Regions from separate parts of the Methylobacterium sp. HJ2 genome, predicted to be linked through region 2. Evidence: riboswitches for the same ligand, from Rfam matches in the RefSeq annotation. Region 2 holds a riboswitch; each other region holds the start of a gene.
What was found. Region 2 has a riboswitch for cobalamin ahead of ACS5RC_RS06525 (TonB-dependent receptor). Riboswitches for the same ligand answer to the same signal wherever they lie in the genome.
Positions count from the first base shown of each region.

Region 1: linked by a shared signal. The riboswitch ahead of ACS5RC_RS12120 (TonB-dependent receptor) and the one ahead of ACS5RC_RS06525 (TonB-dependent receptor) in region 2 are both predicted to bind cobalamin.
Region 3: linked by a shared signal. The riboswitch ahead of ACS5RC_RS20855 (CbtB domain-containing protein) and the one ahead of ACS5RC_RS06525 (TonB-dependent receptor) in region 2 are both predicted to bind cobalamin.

Region 1 covers NZ_JBWJYM010000004.1:203,076-207,556, forward strand. The annotation lists gene ACS5RC_RS12105 (ATP-binding protein) at 1-654, opposite strand, end outside; gene ACS5RC_RS12110 (phasin) at 853-1,341, shown strand; gene ACS5RC_RS12115 (hypothetical protein) at 1,481-1,795, shown strand; cobalamin riboswitch at 1,925-2,151, shown strand; gene ACS5RC_RS12120 (TonB-dependent receptor) at 2,442-4,481, shown strand, end outside.
Region 2 covers NZ_JBWJYM010000002.1:415,707-420,187, forward strand. The annotation lists gene ACS5RC_RS06520 (hypothetical protein) at 1-147, shown strand, start outside; gene ACS5RC_RS06525 (TonB-dependent receptor) at 215-2,290, opposite strand; cobalamin riboswitch at 2,481-2,693, opposite strand; gene ACS5RC_RS06530 (ribbon-helix-helix domain-containing protein) at 2,711-2,971, opposite strand; gene ACS5RC_RS06535 (DUF4169 family protein) at 2,968-3,195, opposite strand; gene fumC (class II fumarate hydratase) at 3,249-4,481, opposite strand, start outside.
Region 3 covers NZ_JBWJYM010000009.1:138,934-143,414, reverse strand. The annotation lists gene cobW (cobalamin biosynthesis protein CobW) at 1-742, opposite strand, end outside; gene ACS5RC_RS20865 (DUF1636 family protein) at 759-1,133, opposite strand; gene ACS5RC_RS20860 (CbtA family protein) at 1,126-1,869, opposite strand; gene ACS5RC_RS20855 (CbtB domain-containing protein) at 1,891-2,073, opposite strand; cobalamin riboswitch at 2,111-2,301, opposite strand; gene cobU (bifunctional adenosylcobinamide kinase/adenosylcobinamide-phosphate guanylyltransferase) at 2,380-2,910, shown strand; gene cobO (cob(I)yrinic acid a,c-diamide adenosyltransferase) at 2,916-3,530, shown strand; gene ACS5RC_RS20840 (cobyric acid synthase) at 3,559-4,481, shown strand, end outside.

The DNA.
Region 1 (4,481 bases), on a different contig from region 2:
CAGGGCGTCGGCCCCGTGCAGGCGGCCGGCCTCCGCCAGCCCCGCCCAGCTGCGCCCGGCGAACTGCGCGAGGGCGTCGTGCCCGTCCGAGAGCTGCGTCAGGGTGCCGCCCGCGTCGCTGCGCCAGAGGAAGCGATTGCCCGCGCGCGGCACCGGGGACGCGGTCGCCTCCGGCTCGTCAGGGGCCGAGGGTTCGGGCGAAACGTCTGGCTCCGGACTGTTCTGGAGCAGGGTCGGGCGGGCGGGCGCAGGCGCGCGCCGGGGCGTGGGGGCGGAATCGGTCGCCAGAAGGATCACCGGCCGCCCGTCATCCGCCGCCGCGCGGGCGAGCAGGCACAGGCTCGGCTGCGCGATCCCGGTGCCCGCGAGGCGCAGGCGGGTGAGCCGGGGCGCGGGACCGTGCCCGGCGCCCTGGGCGATCTGGCGGGCCAGAGTCGGGGCGAGGCGGCCCTGCGGAGCGAGGGACGCGACGAGCGCGCGCGCCGATTCGGACGCATCCAGGATGTTCGCGCCGTCGCCGTCGAGGACCAGCCGGACGGCGGCACCTGCGAGGCGCGAATCGGCGTTCCAGACCGCGAAGGCCGCGGCGAGGCCCGGCCTGCCCTCCTGCTCGACGTCCACCTCCGACCCGCCCAATCCCGTCCCCCCGGCCATCGCATCCGCCCGGCGCGGCCTATACGCCCGGCGGGAATATTCTACCCTGCCCAACGCCGACGGCTGGACACTTCAGTCCACCGTCACACGTTTACCTCATGTCAACCTTAATGGCTCCGGCAGGGCTGGCATTCGGCGTCGCACGTGCTATTGTGCACTGCACAATGCGCCCCGACAGGCGTAACGAGAGGAGACGACATGAGCAACACCCCGAACTACGAAGTCCCGACCGAGATGCGCGACTTCGCCGAGAAGAGCGTCGAGCAGGCCCGCAAGGCGTTCGACAGCTTCATCGGCGCTGCGCGCCGCACCGCGGAGACCGTGCAGGGCTCCGCCGAGGTCGCCCGCACCAACGCCCAGGACGTCTCGTCCCGCGGCTTCGAGTACGCCGAGCAGAACGTCAACGCCGCCTTCGATCTCGCGCAGAAGCTCGTCCGCTCGCGCGACATCCAGGAGGCCATGCAGCATCAGGCCGAGTTCGTTCGCAGCCAGTTCGCCGCGATCCAGTCGCAGGCCAAGGAGTTCAGCGGCCTCGCGCAGAGCGCGATGCAGCAGAGCGCCGAGCGCGCCAAGTCCGTCATGCAGGAGGGTGCCGACACCGCCCGCAAGGCGATGGAGCAGGGTGCCAACACCGCCCAGCAGACCATGCATGACGCCCAGAACGCCGCCGAGAAGGCCTCGCACTAACGGCGTTGTCGGCCTCGCCGACACCGGTCGATAAGGCGGCCCGCTCCGGTATCCGGGGCGGGCCGTCTCGTTTTCGCCCGCATTGCCGCGAATCAGGGGGCCGCACCGGCGTGGTCCGGATGGGATGGAGAGAGTGTCCATGCGGCAGAAGCGCAATCTCGGCCTCGCGGCCGTCCTGCTGGCGGCCGCGGTCACGGCCGGCCCGGCCCTCGCCCAGTACGATGAGTACGTCGCGCCGCCCCCGCGCCGCGGCGGCTACGACCGCCCGGTGCGTCCGGATCCGCGCCGCCCGGTCGGCTTTAACTGCGATGCGGTGCAGCAGGGCCTCTCGGGCCCGCAGCCCTATTCCTGCCCGCTGCCCGGTCCGCGCCCCCTCGGCGCGCGCTGCTTCTGCGACATGCCGATCGTGGCGTTCAGCCCGCCGCAGACCGCGGTCGGCCGCGTGGTGCCGTAGGGGCCCGCTCCCGGATCCGTTCGAGTCGGGATCCGCGGCCACGCCCGTCGCGGAAGCGCTGCGGTGTCGCCGGCTGGGCACAATCCTCGAAGAACGCGCCCGCTCCATTGACGCCGACGGCTTCCTCGGGCCTCTTGGGCGGCGACGGTTCCCCGCGAGGGGATCAAAAGGGAACGCGGTGAGGGCAAGCCCGAGAGGGATCCGCCCGAAGCCGCGGCTGTCCCCGCAACTGTAAGCGGCGAGTCCTTCATCACGGCGTCACTGGGCATCCGGATCCGCGAGGGTCAGGGCCTGGGAAGACGATGAGAGGGCAGCGACCCGCGAGCCAGGAGACCTGCCGTCAGCCGTGGTCACACGCGAAACGCGTCGGGCGGGGTGTCCTGACGGGTGCTGGGACGTCCGTGCCGAGGCTCGGACGGCACGGCCTCGTTCGCGGTGACGTGCCACAGCAAGCGCGCCCGCGACGCCGTCCCCGATGCCCGGTTTCCGAAAGACGCCAGAGATCCGCATGCGAGAGCGCATCGTCCGCGGGACGACGCGCCGCCCGCCCGCGCGCCTCGGCGCGATCGACACCAGATTTGTAATGTTATTACACTGCAAATGAGGCAGAGGGTCCGGCAGCGCCGCGCTGGGACCGTCTCTCACCATGTCTCGAAACCGTGCCCGTCCGGGGCCGCACGCCGCGGCCCCCCTGTGTTTGCTCCTCGTCCTGCCGGCCTGTCCCGCCGCGGCGCAGGACGCCGTCACCCTCGACCAGCTCTCGGTGGAGGGGGAAGGCGTCGGCCCGTCCCGCGCCGTGCCGACGGGTCTGAACCTGCGCACGCCGGATCGGACGGCGAGCCGCCTCGGCCTCACACCGCTGGAGACTCCGGCGAGCCTCGATATCGTCCCCGGCGAGACGGCGCGGCTGCGCGGCCAGGACACCATCGCCGACGCGGTCACCCAGGACGCCACCGGCCTCACCTCCATCGCCTCGCCGGGCAACGGCAACGGCGCCTTCACGGCGCGCGGCTTCGCGGGACCGAACTCGATCCAGCAGCTCTACGACGGCACCCGGTTCTACGTCGGCGCCAACACCGTCACCTTCCCGTTCGACACCTGGACCGTCGAGCGCATCGATGTGCTGCGCGGGCCGGCCTCCGTGCTCTACGGCGACGGCGCGATCGGCGGCGTGATCAACGTGGTGCCCAAGAAGCCGGTCTTCGTGCCGGTGAACGCGGCGCGCGCCGTGGTCGGAACGGACGGTATCGCCCGCCTCGCCTTCGATTCGGGCGGCGCGCTCGGGCAGGCCGAGTTCGGCAACACCTTCGCCTACCGCCTCAACCTCAGCGGCAACCGCGGCGACGGCTGGGTCCATCCGGTCGGCGATTTCCGCAACCTCGCGGTCTCAGCGGCGCTCCTGTTCCAGCCGAGCCCGGATTTCGCCGTCACCCTGAGCCACGATCTCGGCTACCAAGAGCCCGCGCGCTACTGGGGCACGCCGCTGGTGAACGGCCGGATCCCGGACCTGATCCGGTTCGCCAACTACAATGTTCGCGATCCGAAGATCACCTGGGCCGACACCTGGACCCAGCTCAAGGCCGAGTGGACGCCCACGGCGGACCTCACCATCCGCAACACGGCCTACCGGCTGACCAGCCGGCGTCACTGGCTCGACGTGGAGCAATACGCCTTCAACCGGGCAACGGGCCTCGTCGACCGGGGCGATTACCTGGAGATCTATCACAGCCAGGAGCAGGTCGGGGACCGCCTCGACGCCACTCTGCGCGGCACGCTGTTCGGCCTGCCGAACCAGTTCGCGGCGGGCTTTGACGTGAACCACATCGATTTCCGGCACACCAACAACTTCTATTTCGACCAGAGCACCAGCGTGCCGCTGACCGGCTACGATCCGGGCGTCTTCCCGCAGGAGGGCCGCGCCCGGCCCGCCTACGCGACGCGGACGAGCCAAGCCTCGGTCTTCGCCGAGGACCGGCTGATCCTCACCGAGCGGCTCTCTTTCCTGACGGGAGTCCGGCTCGACATGCCGGTCCTCCGCCGCCAGGACTTGCAGACGGGCGCCGCGTTCGAGCGGAGCTTCCAGGCGCTCGGATACCGCTTCGGCCTCGTCTACAATCCGACGCCGGACAGCGCGCTCTACGCCCAGTACAGCTTCGCCACAGATCCGGTGAACAGCCTCATCACCCTGTCGCAGTCGCTCGCCGGCTTCCAGCTCGCCACCGGCACGCAGATCGAGGTCGGCGCCAAGGGCCTTGCCTTCGACGGGGCGCTGGAATGGACGCTGGCGGGCTACCGCATCGTCAAGGACAACCTGATCTCGGCGGTGCCCGGCCAGCCGACCCTGGCGACGCAGGTCGGGAGCCAATCCTCGCACGGCGTCGAGCTGGCCCTCGGCTGGCGCTTCGCCCCGAGCTGGCGCCTCGACGGCAACATCGCCCTGCTGCAAGCCCGCTACGAGCGGTTCGACCAGAGCGTGGGCGGCGCGACGGTCTCCTATGCCGGCAACCAGCCGATCGACGTGCCGGAGCGGGTGGCGAACCTCTGGCTGATTTGGGACCTCGACCGGGCCTGGACGGCGCGGATGGGCCTGCAGAACGTCGGCTCGGTCTACAGCGATTTCGGCAACACCGCGCGGCGCCCGGGCTACACCCTCGCCAACCTCGTCCTCGACCATCAGGTCACTGCG
Region 2 (4,481 bases):
CTGAAAGCGAGCGTCGATGGCTCCACCCCGACCGTGACGCTCGGAGCGACGGGGTGGGGAAAGCTTCTGGATGCGGTCCGAGCCGACAGCACCTACGTCCCCGTGGTGAATGCGGGCGCGACATTCATGTACACGCACGACGGCTAGAGCCGCACCCGGTCGCTGCGATCGGGATCGGCTCCAGGCTTCTAACGCGCGGTGGTCTCGCGCCGGCTCAGAACCGTCCGGCGATGGTCAGCCGCACGGCGGTGGGCTCGACGGGATGGAGATGCCGGTCGGCGACGCCGTCCGCCGGCTCGCCGGGCAGGCGGGATGTGTAGAAGTAGGTGATCTGGTCGGCCTTGGCGTTCGTCAGGTTGAGCACGTCGAGGGAGACGCTGATCCCGTTCTCGAAGGCGTAGCCGACCCGGCCGTTGAGGAGCGCGGTGGGCTTCGAGCGCACCGCATTGTCCTCGATCAGGGGGCGGGGCCCGAAGTAGCGGACCCGCATCGCGCCGAACCAGCCGAGCCCCTCGCCCAGCGTGATCCCCGCCGAGGCGATGGTGGTCGGCGCCTCCGGCACCCGGTTGCCGGCCGGGTCGGCGTCGGAGAAGCGCGCGTTGGTGACGGTGAGGTCGCCCTCCAGCCGCAGCCAGGGCGTCACCGCGTAGCGGTTCGTCCACTCGACGCCGAAGCGGCGGGTCGGCCGGCTCGGCTCGGTGGTGCCGGTGTCGCCCTGGAACAGGTTCTCGGAGGCGAAATCGAGCCGGAACAGCGCGACCGCGGTCTCCAGCCCGGCGATGCTGCGGTTGCGGACCCCGACCTCGTAGCCGGTCGAGGGCACCAGGAAGGGGGCACGCTGGACGGTGAAGAGGGGGCTCGCGGGATCCACCGTGGCGGTCACGCCGCGCACGTCGTTCGAGTGGAAGCCGCCGCCGTAATTCACGTAGAGTTCGGTATCGAGCCAGGGGCCGAGCACGAGGCCGAGCTTCGGGTTGACGATGCCGTCGCGGACCCGCCCCGCATTGGCGGCCGTGTCGGAGCGGACCTCGGCATAGTAGCCGTCCGCCCGGACGCCTACGCTGGTGCGCAGCCAGTCGGTCCAGCGCAGGCGGTTCTCGTAGTAGAACGCCCCGCTCGTCTCCAGCACCCGGTCGTCGAGCACGGTCGAGCGGGTGAGCCGGTTGGCGGTGTTGAACAGCCCGACCCGGATCGCGTCGGTGCGTGTCTGCACGCCGATCTCGTTCTCCATCGGCAGGCCGAGCAGATCGCCCGGGAAGACGTGGGAGATCTCGCCGCCGCCGAGCACCCGGTCGTCGCGCTGGCGGAACTGGTCACCGTTGACGGGATCGTTGAGGCGGTAGGTGAAGTCGTTCCAGAGGTTCATCCGGTAGCGGATGAGGTAGCCCGAGGCTCGGGTGATGCCGGCCTCGCCCGTCCGACTCCAGCGGCCCGAGAGCGAGAAGCGGCCGGTATCGCCGCCATCGGTCGGGTCGAGGGTGCCGTAGCGGCCGATGAGGCCCTCGGCCACCGCCCGCTCGGGGATCTGGTTGGTGGCGTTCCACGTGGCCCAGTAGGCCATGCCCGTGACGGAGAGGCCGTCGAGGGCCGTGCCCTGGCTGTAGCGGACGACGCCGTTCAGCTTGGCGAGCCGATCCGGCACGTCCCAGGGCCCGTCGTAGGTCTGCGCCTCGCCCGCCACCAGCAGGTTGCCCGCGCCCAGCGGCGTGGAGGCGATGGTCAGAGCGCGCTTGTAGCCGAAGGACCCGATCGCGGTCAGCGCGACGTTCCGTGCGACCGTGTCGAGATAGTCGATCCGCACGGAGCCCGCCGAGGCGAAGTCGCCGTCGCGCACGAAATAGGGGCCCTTGTGGAACTCCACCGCGCCGACGAGCTCGGGGATCAGGAAGTTGAGATCGGCGTAGCCCTGGCCGTGCGCATGGGTGCGCAGGTTGACGGGCATGCCGTCCACCGAGATGGCGATGTCGCTGCCGTGGTCGAGGTTGAACCCGCGCAGGAAGAACTGGTTGGCCTTGCCCTCGCCCGAGTGCTGCGTGACGATCAGGCCCGGCACCGCCTCGAGCACCTCGCCGGGCCGGGTGACCGGCCGGCTGTTGACCTGCGCGCCCGAGAGGAGGCCCGCGCTCGCCGCATCGACGCGGCGCAGGCCGCCCCCGATGCCGGTGACGCCGCCGACCGCGGCGGCATTGGCAGCCGGCTCGCGGGAGGCGGCGGGATCGGCGGCGACGACGGAGATTTCGGCGAGATCGACCGCCTCCGGCCCGGGCGCGGCGCGAGCCCGGGCGGGCATGAGCGAGAGGGATGCGGCGCAGGCCCAGGCGGTCCTGGCCAGGATGCGGCGGGATCGTCTGATCGGCGCGGTGGCGGACACGGAGCCTCGCGGGCGGCTGCGGCACGTCACCGCGAACGAGGCCGTGCCGTCCGAGCCTCGGCACGGACGTCCCGGCACCCGTCGGGACACCCCGCCCGACGCGTTTCGCGTGTGACCACGGCCGACGGCAGGTCTCCTGGCTCGCGGGTCGCTGCCCTCTCGCCGTCTTCCCGGATGAAGCTCATCCAGTGACGTGCTGGCGGAAGGCTCGCCGCTCACAGTTGCGGGGGCAGCCGCGGCTTCGGGCGGATCCCTCCCGGGCTGGCCCTCACCGCGTTCCCTTTTGATCCCCTCGCGGGGAACCGTCGCCCCGCACTAGAGGGGCGGGAGCCGTGACGGTCAATCCGGATCCGGCCGGTTTGCGGGCCCCTGTCGTCCGTCGGCCACAACCCCGGATCGCGCGGCTGCGAGCACGAAGACCCGGATCGCCGAGGACAGGTTCTGCGCGCCGCGTCCCGCGTCGATCGCACCGATCAGCGCCTGCACCGATTGCCCACGCGCGGCGGCCGCCTCGCGCAGGGCTTCCCAGAACGGCTCTTCCAGGGAGACGCTGGTGGGATGGCCCGCGATCAGAACCGAGCGCTTGCGGATGCCGCTCACGCCCCGGGCTCGTCCCGCTCCGGCTCGTGCTCCGGCCGGTGCTCCGGCCCTTGGCCCAGCCGGTGCCCCTCGTGGCGGGTCTCCTCCAGGGCCTTGCGCTTCTCCTGCAGGGTCCTGGCCTTCTTCGGACGACCGAAGGCGATCCGGTTCTCGGCGGCCTGGGCCTCCTTGCCCGCCTTCTCCCGCGCCTTCCGGGCCTGGCGCAGGTTGATGATCTCGGCCATGCGATCCATCCTGGGTTCGGGCCGGCGCGGGATCGTCCGCGCCGGCGCCGGGCTCACTCGGCGCTGGGCGCCAGCATCGTCTCCGGCCGCACCACGCGCTCGAACTCGTCCTCCGTCACGTAGCCGAGGCGCAGGGCCTCCTGCTTGAGGGTGGTGCCGTTCTTGTGCGCGGTCTTGGCGATCTCGGCGGCCTTGTCGTAGCCGATCGAGGGCGCGAGCGCGGTGACCAGCATCAGCGAGCGGCTCATCAGGTCGGCGATCTTGTCCTCGTTGGCCTTGATGCCGACGACGCAATTGTCGGTGAAGCTCACGGCCGCGTCCGCCAGGAGCCGCACCGATTGCAGCACCGCGTTGGCGATCACCGGCTTGAACACGTTCAGCTCGAAATTGCCCTGCGAGCCGGCAAAGCTCACGGTGGTGCCGTTGCCGATCACCTGGGCGCAGACCATCGTCAGGGCCTCGCACTGGGTCGGGTTGACCTTGCCGGGCATGATCGAGGAGCCCGGCTCGTTCTCGGGGAGCGACAGCTCGCCGAGGCCCGAACGCGGGCCCGAGCCCAGGAAGCGGATGTCCTGGGCGATCTTGAACAGGCCGGCGGCGAGCGCCGACAGCGCCCCTTGGGTGAACACCAGGGCGTCGTGGGTGGCGAGCGCCTCGAACTTGTTGTCGGCCGAGGTGAAGGGCAGCCCGGTCAGCTCGGCCACCTTGGCGGCGAACTTCACGGCGAAGTCGGGATGCGCGTTGAGGCCGGTGCCGACGGCGGTGCCGCCCTGGGCCAGCGCCAGCACGCCCGGCAGCGTCGCGGCGATGCGCGCGCCGCCGAGCGCCACCTGCGCGGCGTAGCCGGAGAATTCCTGGCCGAGGGAGACGGGCGTCGCGTCCTGCAGGTGGGTGCGGCCGATCTTCACGATGCTCTCGAACGCCTTGGACTTGGCGTCGAGCGCCCCGTGCAGGTGCGAGAGCGCGGGCAGGAGCCGCTCCTGGATCTCGCGGGCCACCGCGATGTGCATGGCGGTCGGGAAGGTGTCGTTCGAGGACTGGCCGCGGTTGCAATGGTCGTTGGGGTGCACGGGCGCCTTGCCGCCGCGCTGCCCGCCGAGCCGCTCGTTGGCGAGGCTCGCGATCACCTCGTTGGCGTTCATGTTCGACTGGGTGCCCGAGCCCGTCTGCCAGACCACCAGGGGGAACTCGTCGTCGTAGCGACCCGCCACCACCTCGGCGGCGGAGTCCGCGATCGCGTCGGCGATCCTGGGCTCGAGAGCGCCGAGGTCCTTGTTCACCAGGGC
Region 3 (4,481 bases), on a different contig from region 2:
GGTCCTCGCCCGCGCCGTGATGCGAGGGGCGGGCGTCGAGGTCGTCCTCGGCGGCGGCGGCGAGGCCGAGGAGCACCCGCGGATCGATCGCGCCCCGCTCGGTCTCCACCACCTTCACGGCACGCGGCAGCTGCGCCTCCACCTCAGCGCGAACCCGCGCGCGGGTCCCGGCGTCGATCAGGTCGGCCTTGTTGAGCACCACGAGATCGGCGCAGAGGAGCTGGTCCTCGAACACCTCCTCCAGGGGATTGTCGTGATCGACCGCGGAGTCGGCGGCGCGCTGGGCGGCCGAGGCCTCCGGGTCGTCGGCGAAGACGCCGGCGGCGACGGCCGGGCCATCCACCACCGCGACGACGCCGTCCACTGTCACCCGGCCGCGGATCGCCGGCCACTGGAAGGCCTGCACGAGGGGCTTGGGCAGGGCGAGGCCCGAGGTCTCGATCAGGATGTGCTCCGGCGGATCGGCCCGGTCGAGCAGGCTCGTCAGCGCCGGCACGAAATCGTCGGCCACGGTGCAGCAGATGCAGCCGTTCGGTAGCTCGACGATCGACTCCTCGGTGCAGCCCTCGACGCCGCAGGCGGCCAGGAACGACTTGTCGAAGCCGACATCGCCGAACTCGTTGACCAGGATGGCGAGGCGGCGCCCGCCGGCGTTCTCGATCACGTGGCGCACCAGGGTCGTCTTGCCGGCTCCGAGGAAGCCGGTGACGATGGTGCACGGGACCTTGCTGACGATGCTCATGCGGGTCTCGGCGTTCTCACTCCGCGCGGGGCGGAAACGGGGGAATGCGGGCGATCACGCCCGTGCGGAAGGCCTTGGGGCGCTGCTTCCACGGAACGATGCCGTCGGGCGTCCCGGCATAGAGGCCGACGCCCTCCAGGATGGTCCGCGCCGACTCGGCCGGGTCGAGATCGCCGTAGACGTAGGTCCAGCGGTCGTGGGCAGCGACCGCGACGGTGCAGGGCCGCTTGCAGACCGAGAGGCACTCGACGCCCTCGATGCGCAGGTCCGTCCCCTCTTGCGCGGCCGCGCGGAGCGCCTCGAGCAGGCGTGCGCCCGCGCGCGGGCCGTCCGGATCGTCGCCCTCGGCCCGGCAGGTCGTGCACACGTAGAGGATCGTCGCCTCAGCCACGCGCCCGGCCCTCACGCGCCGGGGCAGAGCGGCCGAAAGCCTGCCAAGCCCAGCCGAAGGCGAGCCCGATCACCGCCCAGAACACGAAGCCGACCGCGAGCGAGCGGGCGGCGAACTGCGCGGCGAGGCCCGCGGGCAGCTCGGACTTGGCTGCCGCCACCTCCGGCGCGCCGGCGATGTGGGGCGCCACGATCAGCACGAGCCCGCCCGCGATGGCGATCGCGCTGCGGCGGATCGCGATGAGATAGAGGCCCATGCCGGTCGCCGCGGCCGTCATCGCCCACCAGGCCTGCCGGGCGGCGAGCGGCGCGGCCTCGCTCCCCGGAAGCTCCGGCGGCAGGCCGAGGGCCGGCGCCAGGGCGACGCTGAGGAAACCCGCCACCGCGAAGCCGAGCGCCCGCTCGGGCGTCGGGTCGCGTCCGAGCGCCAGCATCACGGCGCCGAGGAGCAGCGCGTAGCCCACGCCGCCGACGAGCGTCGCGAGCCCGGTGAACACCATGCGCGGCAACCCCTCGCCGGGCTGCCACTCGGGCGCGGATTCGGGCGCGGCGTGGTCGTGCGCCGGAACGGCGTGCGCCAGCACGATCGGCAGCGTCCGAGCGGCCTGTGCATCGTGCGTCTCGAAGCGCTCGGCCGCGATGATCAGCGGGGAGGTGAGGGCGATCTGGAGGCCTGTCGCGACCACGGCCGCGAGGAAGCCGGCGGCGAGCGCCGCCGACAGGAGCCGGACAATCATGAAGCGGGCTGCTTCAGGCGGTCAGTGGCAGGGGAAGTTCTGGGTGTGCCGGAAATCGTGCGCCGCGTTGTGCAGCGCCGAGGCCGGCGAGAAGCCCGCGAGGAACACGAGGCCGAGCCCGAGGCAGGCGGCCAGCAGGACGGCGCCGAGGCGCTCGTTCGTGCGGGTGCCGGCGAGGGTCTGCGATTGGGTCAGCGTCGTCATGGTCTGGCGTCTCCGGCCGCCCCACCGGCGGCGTTCGAGGAATGGTCGGGGGACGGCAGGTCTCCTGGCTCGCGGATCCTCGCGCCTGCCGCCTTCCCGGCTCTCGCCGGTGGCCTCTGGCAGGAACTCGCCGCTTACAGTTGCGGGGGCAGCCGCGGAATCGGGTTTCCCCTCACCGCATTCCCTTTTTCACCCTCTCGCGAGGGCACCGTCCTCGATCGGTCATAGCCTGTCGCGGTCCCCCGCACAACGCGCCTGCGGCCCCGACGGCTTTGACGATCGCGTCATGCCGGGGCAAAGGGGCGCATGCTTCAGACCGAACCGCGGATGACATTGGTGCTCGGCGGCGCGCGCTCGGGGAAGAGCGCCTACGCGGAGGCGCTGATCGAGCGGAGTCCGGCGCCCTGGCTCTACCTCGCCACTGCCGAGATCTACGACGCGGAGATGCGCGCACGCATCGACGAGCACCGTGCGCGGCGCTCCGCCGCCTGGATCACCCGCGACGTGCCGCTGGCGCTGCCGGAGGCGGTGGCGGCGGCGGCCGGCCCGGTGCTCGTCGATTGCCTGACGCTGTGGCTCACCAACCTGATCCTGTCGGAGGCCGACGTCGAGGCGGCGAGCCTCGCCCTGGGCGAGGCTTGCGCCGCCGCGGCCGGGCCGGTCGTGCTCGTGGGCAACGAGGTCGGCCTCGGCATCGTGCCGGACAACGCCCTCGCCCGCCGTTTCCGCGACGCCGCCGGCCGGCTGCACCAGCGGCTCGCCCGGCAGGCCGACCGGGTGGTGTTCACCGTTGCGGGCCTGCCGATGATCGTGAAACCTGCCGGAGGCCTGCCGTGACCGACATCGTGACCACGCAGAACGCGGAGGCCCAACGCCACCGCGAGAAGATGGCGAACCGCAAGGCGGTCCAGGATGCCGAGGTCGCGGGCAAGACGATCGAGAAGGGGCTTCTGATCGTCCATACCGGCCCGGGCAAGGGCAAGTCGACGGCGGCGCTCGGGCTGATGCTGCGGGCGCTCGGGCGCGGCTGGCGCGTCGGCATGGTGCAGTTCATCAAGGGCGGCTGGGACACGGGCGAGCGCCACGCGGTCGAGGTCTTCGGCGACCGCGTCTCCTGGCACACGCTCGGCGAGGGCTTCACCTGGGAGACGCAGGACAAGGCGCGCGACATCGCCGCCTGCCGGGTGGCCTGGGAGCGGGCGCTGGCCCTCATGGCCGAGCCGAGCCTGCGCCTCCTCGTCCTCGACGAGCTCAACATCGCGCTCCGCTACGCTTATCTCGACCTCGACGTGGTGCTGGCGGCGCTGCGCGAGCGCCGCCCCGATCTGCACGTGGTGGTGACGGGCCGGAACGCGAAGCCGGCGCTGATCGAGGCCGCCGACCTCGTCACCGAAATGGGCAGCGTGAAGCACCATTTCGCCGCCGGGGTGAAGGCGCAGGAGGGCATCGAGTTCTGATGCGCCGGCGCCTGGAAGCGGTCCGCCGATGACCCGCGCGCTGATGATCCAGGGCACCGGCTCCGATGTCGGCAAGTCCCTGATCGTGGCGGGCCTCGCCCGCGCCTTCACCCGGCGCGGCCTGAGGGTGCGCCCGTTCAAGCCGCAGAACATGTCGAACAATGCCGCCGTCACCCCGGACGGGGGCGAGATCGGGCGGGCGCAGGCCCTCCAGGCGCGGGCGGCGGGCGTGGCGCCCTCGGTCCACATGAACCCGGTGCTGCTGAAGCCCCAGAGCGAGGTCGGCTCCCAGGTCGTGGTCCAGGGCCGCATGGTCGCCACCGTCCAGGCGCGCGACTACCAGACCTGGAAGCCGAGGCTGATGCAGGCCGTGCAGGCGAGCTTCCAGCATCTGCGCGCCGAGGCCGATCTCGTGCTGGTGGAGGGGGCGGGCTCGGCATCCGAGGTGAATCTGCGGGCCGGCGACATCGCCAATATGGGATTCGCGCGGGCGACGGGCACGCCGGTGATCCTCGTCGGGGACATCGACCGCGGCGGCGTGATCGCGAGCCTCGTCGGCACGAAGGCGGTCATCGACCCGGCCGACGCCGCGATGATCGCGGGCTTCATCGTCAACCGGTTCCGCGGCGATCCGAGCCTGTTCGCCGACGGCATGGCGCTGATCGCGGACCGCACCGGCTGGCCGGCGCTCGGCCTCGTGCCGCATTTCCCCGAGGCGGCGCGCCTGCCGGCCGAGGACGTGCTCGGGCTGGCGGGCTCGACCGGGACGGCCGCCCGGCGCATCACGGTGGCGGTGCCGGTGCTGCCGCGGATCGCAAATTTCGACGACCTCGACCCGCTGCGGGCGGAGCCGGCGGTGAACGTGGTGCTGGTCCGGCCGGGCGAGGCGATCCCGGGCGACGCCGCTCTCGTGCTGCTGCCCGGGTCCAAGACCACGATCGACGACCTCGA